2 regions of the Microbacterium sp. CIAB417 genome follow, and region 1 is predicted to be linked to the other one. Evidence: riboswitches for the same ligand, from Rfam matches in the RefSeq annotation. Region 1 holds a riboswitch; the other holds the start of a gene.
What was found. A riboswitch is a leader RNA that binds a small molecule or an ion and turns the genes downstream of it on or off. The one in region 1 is predicted to bind glycine.
Positions count from the first base shown of each region.

Region 1 (3,952 bases):
GCCCCTGGCGGACGGCCATGTAGCCGGCGTGCGGACCGCCGAAGCCCATCGGCACGCCGAGGCGCTGCGTCGTCCCGACGGCGACATCGGCCCCCAGCGAGCCGGGAGAGGCGATCAGCGTGAGGGCCAGGAGATCGGCCGCGACCACGGCCAGGCCCCCGGCGACATGCGTCGCGTCGATGACCGCCGTGGGGTCCCACACGAGGCCCGAGGCAGCCGGATACTGCACGAAGACGCCGAACAGCTCCTCGGGCAGCGCCTCGCCGGCCGCGAGGTCGCGCTCGACGAGCTCGACGCCCACGGCATCCGCTCTGGTCGCCAGCAGGGCCTTGGTCTGCGGGAACGCTCCGGAGTCGACCACGAAGACGTTCGAGGCGGCCTTGGACGCGCGGCGTGCGAGCAGCATGCCCTCCGCGACCGCCGTCGACTCGTCGAGCATGGAGGCGTTCGCGGTGGACAGCCCGGTCAGGTCGGCCACCATGGTCTGGAAGTTGATGAGCGCCTCGAGGCGCCCCTGCGAGATCTCCGGCTGATAGGGCGTGTACGCCGTGTACCAGGACGGGTTCTCCAGGACGTTGCGCTGGATCACGCTCGGAGTGATCGTGCCGTAGTACCCCAGGCCGATCATGGGCGTGCTGACCGTGTTGCGCGCGGCGAGGGCGCGCAGTTCCGCGAGCGCCTCGGCCTCGGTAGCGGCGCTCGGGATGGCGGACTCCCCTGCGGCGGTGAAGATGGATGCCGGGACGGCCTGGCGCATCAGCTCGTCGACGGAGGCCTCGGCATCCGCGACCCCGAGGGCGTCGAGCATCTGCCGCTGCGCGTCGGAGGTCGTCCCGATGTGACGGTCGGCGAAGGAGACCATCAGCCCTCCGTGATGGCGACGTAGGCGTCGCGATCCAGCAGGCCGTCGAGCGCGCCATCGGCGACGGCGACCTTGATCAGCCACGCGTCCTCGAACGGCGAGGAGTTCACCAGGGCCGGGTCGTCGACCACGGCCTGGTTGACCTCGGTCACGGTTCCTGCGACCGGCGCATAGAGCTCGGAGACCGACTTCGTCGACTCGGCCTCGCCGAAGACGGCGCCCCGGGTGAGCTCGGTGCCCACGGCGGGCAGCTCCACGAAGACGATGTCGCCGAGGGCGTCCGCGGCGAAGTCGGTGATGCCGACCGTCGCCGTGTCGCCGTCGACGGCGACCCACTCGTGCTCTTCGCTGTACTTCAGGGTTGTCAGGTCGGTCATCTCGTCCTCCGGTAGAAAGGCATGTCGGTCAGGGTCGCGGGGATCCTCGTCCCCCGCACGTCCAGGAAGAGCGGCTGCTCGCGCGCCGCCGGGTCGATGTAGGCCATGGCGATCGGGTGTCCGAGCGTCGGGCTGAGCGCACCGCTGGTGATCTCGCCGACGACGGAACCGTCCTCCGACACGACGGCGTAGCCCGAACGGCCGGCTCGACGGCCCTCAGCGGCGAGGCCGACCAGGACTCGCGCGTCGGATGCCGGCTGCACCGCGTCCCTGCCCACGAAATCGTCCTTGTCGGCGGCGACGACGCGTCCCAGCCCCGCCTGCGCCGGCTTGGTGTCCAGCGTCAGCTCGTGGCCGTACAGCGGCATGCCCGCCTCGAGACGGAGCGTGTCCCGTGCCGCGAGACCGGCGGGAACGAGACCGTGCGGCTCCCCCGCCGCGAGCACCGCATCCCACAGGGCGGTCGCGTCGGCGGCGCGCACGAGCAGCTCGAAGCCGTCCTCGCCGGTGTACCCGGTGCGCGCGATCAGCAGCGGCTCGCCGCGGAAGCGGGCCGACGCCCAGGCGTAGTAGCGCTGTTCCGCCCACGGGATCGAGACCTCCGTGATGCCGTCCGTCTCGGCGAGGATCGTCTCGGCGGCCGGGCCCTGCACGGCCAGCAGCGCGTAGTCGTCGGAGACGTCGACGACCGTGACGCCCCCTTCGCTCGTCGAACGGTCCGCACCCCCTTCGCTCGTCGAACGGTCCGCACCCCCTTCGCTCGTCGAACGGTCCGCACCCCCTTCGCTCGTCGAACGGTCCGCACCCCCCTCGCTCGTTGAGCGAGCCGCAGGCGAGTCGAAACGCGTCCGCTCCTGGAGCGCGTGCGCCACGGCATCCCGGTTCCCGGCGTTGGAGATGATCAGGAAGCTCTCCTTGCCGAGCCGGTAGACGATGACGTCGTCGACGATGCCGCCGGACTCGGCCAGCACGAGCGAGTACTTCGCCCGGCCGACGGCCACGGCGGAGATCCGACCGGCCAGCGCGTGATCGAGGTAGGCCGCGGCATCCGGACCGTCGACGGTGAACTCGGCCATGTGCGAGATGTCGAACAGACCCGCGGCCCGGCGCACGGCATGATGCTCGGCGAGGTCCGACGTGTAGCGCACCGGCATCTGCCAGCCGCCGAAGTCGGTGAAGGACGCGCCCAGCGACTCATGTCGCTCGCGCAGAGGTGTGAAGCGGGCCACGGAGTTCTCCCGGATCGGACGGATGGATGCCGTACGGAATGCACGGTATCCGAGAACTCCCCCTCTGTCATGGGCCTGAGAGTTTCACCCCGATGGGGCTTTCACCGTCGGCGGATGCGCGGGCATCGCTTTCCAGAGTGGCCCGACCGGCGCGGTACGCGTACCTGAGAGATTGGCGGGGAGGCTTGCTCCTTCGGTGCCCGGCCGGAATCACCGGGGCTCTCCCGCACGGGTCGTGGGGCCGTCTTCAGTTGTGCGACCAGCTTACGGCCTCCCCGCGAGCTCCGCGCGCACCTCGTCGCGCAGCCGGCCCATGTTCTCCGGGTCGGGCGCCGCGCCCAACAGGGTCTTCGTGTAGTCGTGCTGCGGGTCGAGGATGACCGCGTCCGCCGGCCCGCGCTCGACGATGTCTCCCCGGTACATCACGAGGATCTCGTCGCTGAAGTGGCGTGCCGTGGCGAGATCGTGCGTGATGTAGAGCACGCCGAGGTTCTCCTCGCGCTGCAGGTCGGCGAGCAGGTTCAGGACGCCGAGACGGATCGACACGTCGAGCATCGAGACCGGCTCGTCGGCGACGATGAACCGTGCGCCCGGCGCAAGCGCCCTGGCGATGGCGACGCGCTGCCGCTGTCCGCCGGACAACTCGTGCGGACGCCGCTCCGCGAAGCTCTCGGCCGGCGACAGCCGCACCCGCTCGAGCAGATCGAGGGCCTTCTCGCGCACCTCGCCGCGGGAGAGCTTCGGGTGGTGGATGCGCAGGGGCCGCTCGAGGTGATGGATGATCGTGTGGAACGGGTTGAGCGACGCGAACGGGTCCTGGAACACCATCTGCACGTCCGACCGGTAGCGCGCCAGCGCGGATCCGGATCTCCCGCTGGGAGCGCCGTCCAGCAGGATCTCCCCCGACGTCGGCGTCTCCAGCTTCATCAGCATCCGGGCGATGGTCGACTTCCCGCTGCCGGACTCGCCCACGAGCGCGATCGTCTTGCCCGCCTCCAGAGTGAACGAGACGTCCTTGACCGCGTGCAGCGTCGTGGACTTGAGCCCCGAACGCAGGCGGAAGTCCTTGACGAGGTGGCGTGCTTCCAGAGTGCTCATCGGACGTCCTCCTTGACGGATGCCGCGGCCGCCCCCGCGTGTGCGGCGTCGCCGCTGCGGACGAAGCCGCCGCGCTCTCCGCGCAGGCTCGGGAAGCTGGAGAGCAGCTTCCGGGTGTACTCGTGCTGCGGGGTCCGGTAGATCTCCTCCGCGGTGCCCTGTTCGACGATCTCGCCCTGCAGCATCACCGCGATCCGGTCGCTGATCTCCAGGAGCATCGGCAGGTCGTGGGTGATGAAGATGACCGCGAAGCCGAGCTTCTCCCGAAGACGCATGATCTCGCGGATGATCCCGCGCTGCACGACCACGTCCAGGGCGGTGGTCGGCTCGTCCATGATCATGACCTGCGGATCCAGCGCCAGCGCCATCGCGATCATCACGCGCTG
Region 1 covers NZ_JAHZUT010000001.1:283,361-287,312, reverse strand. The annotation lists gene gcvP (aminomethyl-transferring glycine dehydrogenase) at 1-862, opposite strand, end outside; gene gcvH (glycine cleavage system protein GcvH) at 862-1,239, opposite strand; gene KYX17_RS01465 (glycine cleavage system aminomethyltransferase GcvT) at 1,236-2,468, opposite strand; glycine riboswitch at 2,611-2,705, opposite strand; gene KYX17_RS01460 (ATP-binding cassette domain-containing protein) at 2,733-3,566, opposite strand; gene KYX17_RS01455 (ABC transporter ATP-binding protein) at 3,563-3,952, opposite strand, start outside.

Region 2 (3,952 bases), on a different contig from region 1:
CTCGGGCTGGTAGGGCGTGTAGGCGGTGTACCAGGACGGGTTCTCGAAGACGTTGCGGGCGATCACGGCGGGCGTGAACGTGTCGTAGTACCCCAGGCCGATCATCGGCCGTGCCGGACGGTTCGCGTCGGCGAGCGCGCGCAGCTCCGCCAGCGCCTCCGCCTCGGTGGCGGCGTCCGGGATGCTGCTCGTGGCCCGCGTGGCCGCATGGATGGATGCGGGGACCGCGGTGCGCACGAGCTCGTCGACGCTCGCGTACCCCAGCGTGTCGAGCATGTGCCGCTGCGCGGCCGCATCCGTGCCGATGTGACGCTCGGTGAACGGAACGCTCACGCGGCGCCCTCGATGAGCGCCTCGTACCCGGCGCGGTCGAGCAGGGGCGCGCTCTCGCCGTCGAGCTCGATGCGCACGAGCCACGCGCCGTACGGGTCGGCGTTCACGAGCGAGGGGTCGGCGTCGACCTCCCCGTTGACCTGGATGACGCGTCCGCTGAGCGGGGCGTAGAGCTCGCCCACCGACTTCGTCGACTCGATCTCGCCGCACACCTGCCCGGCGACGACCGGGGCGTCGATTGCGGGAAGGTCGACGAACACGACGTCGCCGAGCTGTTCGGCGGCGTAGTCCGTGATGCCGAAGGTGGCGACGCCGCCCTCGATGAGCACCCACTCGTGCTCGGCGGTGTAGGACAGCGTGGTCGGATCGACGGTCATTTCTTCCTCCGGTAGAAGGGCGGTTCGGTCACGGTCGCGGGGATTCGCGAGCCGCGTACATCGATGAACAGGTCTGTGCCGATCGGGCTTCGGTCACCGTCGACGTAGGCGAGCGCGATCGGATGTCCGAGGGTGGGGCTGAGCGCACCGCTCGTGATCTCGCCGACCACGGTGCCCTCGGCGTCGAGGACGGCATAGCCCGCACGCCCTGCACGCTTGCCCTCCGAGACAAGGGCGACCAGAACGCGCGCATCGGACGCGGGCTCGGTCGCCCCCTTGCCGATGAAGGCGTCCTTGTCGTCGGCGACCACGCGTGCGAGCCCGGCCTGCGCGGGCCGCACGTCGCGGTTCAGCTCGTGCCCGTACAGCGGCATGCCCGCCTCGAGGCGCAGGGTGTCGCGCGCCGCGAGGCCCGCGGGGACGAGGCCGAAAGGCTCCCCCACCGCCAGGAGGGCGTCCCACAGCTCAGCTGCCGCATCCGGTCGCACGAGAATCTCGACGCCATCCTCCCCCGTGTACCCGGTGCGCAGGATCAGCACCGACTGCCCGGCGAAGTCCGCGGCGCGCACACTGTAGTAGCCGAGGTCGTCGAAGCTCCACGGCGTCGGGGCATCGCCCTGACGACGCGCGGGTTCTGCGAGTTCCAGACCGGGCAACGCCTCGAGCACCGCGATCGCCGCCGGGCCCTGCAGGGCCAGCAGCGCCGAGTCGTCGGACACATCCTCGACCGTGACGTGGACCCCGGCGATGAATCCGAACGATCCGTCCGCGCTCACGGCGGGAGCGGGCGGCGTGAACGATGCGCGCGCGTCGGCGAGCGCCTCCGCCACCGCATCGTGGTTGCCCGCGTTGGCGATGACGATGAACCAGTCGTCGGCCAGGCGGTAGACGATGACGTCGTCGACGATGCCGCCGTCGGGGGCGAGCACGAGAGAGTACTTCGCTTTGCCGAGCCGCATGCCCGAGTGGCGGGCGGCGAGCGCGTAGTCGAGGAAGGCTCCCGCGTGCGCGCCCGTCACGAGGAACTCCGCCATGTGCGAGATGTCGAAGAGCCCTGCGGCCTCGCGCACGGCACGGTGCTCGGCGAGATCGGACCCGTAGCGCACGGGCATGAGCCATCCGCCGAAGTCGGTGAAGGCGGCTCCGGCCGCCTCGTGGCGGTCTCGGAGCGGGGTGGAGCGTGGATCGGTCATGAGTTCTCCCGGGTGGATGCGGGTAGGCGAGGGCCTGAGAACTCCCCCTCTGTCATGGGCCTGAGAGTTTCGAACACGCGGGGCGCGATCTTTCACCGTCGGCGGATCCGCGAGGATCGCTTTTCAGAGTCGCCCGACCGGGGCGGTACGCGTACCTGAGAGATTGGCGGGGAGGCTTGCTCCTTCGGTGCTCGGACAAGATCTCCGAGACTCTCCCGCACCGGTCGTGGGGCCGATATTCACGTTGTCGGGCCAGCATAGCCCGCCGCACCCGCGCGGGCGATCAGGGCACGCAGGCGCCGGAGCCGACGGCATCCGTCAGGGTGGGCGCTGCCTCAACGACCGGGGCGAGCTCGGTCGCGGTCGACGCGTACCCGATCTCGGAGCCGTCGTCGGCGCGCGCGAACACGATGCCCACGGCCTCCCCTGCGGCGTTCAGCACCGGGCCACCCGAGTTACCGGGGCGGACCGTGGCCGCCAGCGCGTAGACGTCGCGCTGATCGCGTCCCTGGTCATAGATGTCGGGCACCGAGACCACCCCGACGGTCTGCACCGTGGCGCTGCCCATCGTGAACGGTCCGCCGTAGGGGTAGCCCTGCACGACGGCGGCGGCGCCGGGGCCGAGATCGGCACCGATCGGCAACGCGGCCGCATCCAGATCGTCCACCGCGATCAGGGCGAGATCCGCCGTGGCATCGACGTACACGACGCGTCCCTCGCGCGCGGCGCGCCCCGGCAGTTCCACCATCGGACGCTCGACGCCCGCGATCACGTGGGCGTTGGTCACGACGCGATCGGGAGCCACCACGAAGCCGCTCCCGGTGAGGTTGCGTCCGCAGGAGTACGCCGTTCCGGCGATGCGCGCCACCGACTGTGCCGCGGTGCTGAGGGCGGAATCGTCGAGGTCCACGGGCGGCGCCACGTCGGTGGGTGCGGTCAGTTCTCCGAACAGCGCACCCAGCTGCGGCAGCCCGTCGTCGAGAACGGCCGAGCGCACCTGCACCAACGCCTCGTCGACGGGCCGCGGCGTGACCGTGTCGATCGTGCGCAGGACGGCGGAGGATGCGAGGGCGGAGGACACGAAGGGGATGCCGAGGGCGGCGACGCTCTGCCCGACCAGCGAGAGCACGAGGGCCGCGACGACCGTCATGGCCCCGGCTCCCAGCACCCGATCGATTCCTCGCAGGCGGATGCGCGTCGCTCCCCGGCGCAGCGCCCGACCGAGGGCTCCGCCGAGCGAGGCACCCAGCACGAGCAGCCCCACCGCAACGGCCAGCGCCGCCCAGCCGCGCCAGGCGGGATCGGGGACCCAGCGGGACACCACCGGCACGAGCCACCACGCGGCGACCGCCCCGACCACGAGTCCGGCGATCGTCCCGACGCTCGCCAGCAGGCCCCGCCGCCATCCCTGGATCAGCACGATCACCAGCACCACGACCAGCAGGATGTCGATCACGATCGGCGGCATGCGGTCAGCGTAGGCGGCCGCGCTGACAGGGCGCCGCGAGACGCCTGAGCCGGCGACGGATTTTGCTTCTGGTCGCGATGACACTAAGATCGTCTCGAGTTAAGGTCACCATGACACGAACTAACCCCTCTCCTGACACCGCCGACGCCGAGTCCACCGAGACGCGCGTGGCGGTCTCGACTGTGATCTTCAGCCTGCGGCGTGACGGCGACGAGGATCCGCGGCTCGTCCTCCCCCTCGTCAAACGCACCCGCGATCCGTACGAGGGGCTGTGGGCCTTGCCCGGCGGCTGGCTGGACGCCTCGGAGAACCTCGATGAGGCGGCCTCGCGCACGCTCGCCGAGACGACCGGTCTCAGCGCGAGCTACCTCGAGCAGCTCTACGCGTTCGGCGACATCGGCCGCTCGCCCAGCCGCGTCGTCTCGATCGTGTACTGGGCGCTGCTGCGCTCCGACGAGGTCGATGCGCAGAGCGCCGCGCACGCCGCGGCGGGAGACGCGCCCGAGAACGTCGACTGGTTCACGGCGACCGATCTTCCGGGCCTCGCCTTCGACCACAACGCGATCGTCGATTACGCCCTG
Region 2 covers NZ_JAHZUT010000003.1:220,917-224,868, reverse strand. The annotation lists gene gcvP (aminomethyl-transferring glycine dehydrogenase) at 1-276, opposite strand, end outside; gene gcvH (glycine cleavage system protein GcvH) at 330-710, opposite strand; gene KYX17_RS13370 (glycine cleavage system aminomethyltransferase GcvT) at 707-1,903, opposite strand; glycine riboswitch at 2,037-2,131, opposite strand; gene KYX17_RS13365 (MarP family serine protease) at 2,187-3,371, opposite strand; gene KYX17_RS13360 (NUDIX domain-containing protein) at 3,482-3,952, shown strand, end outside.
Region 2: another riboswitch for glycine. It lies ahead of KYX17_RS13370 (glycine cleavage system aminomethyltransferase GcvT); the one in region 1 lies ahead of KYX17_RS01465 (glycine cleavage system aminomethyltransferase GcvT).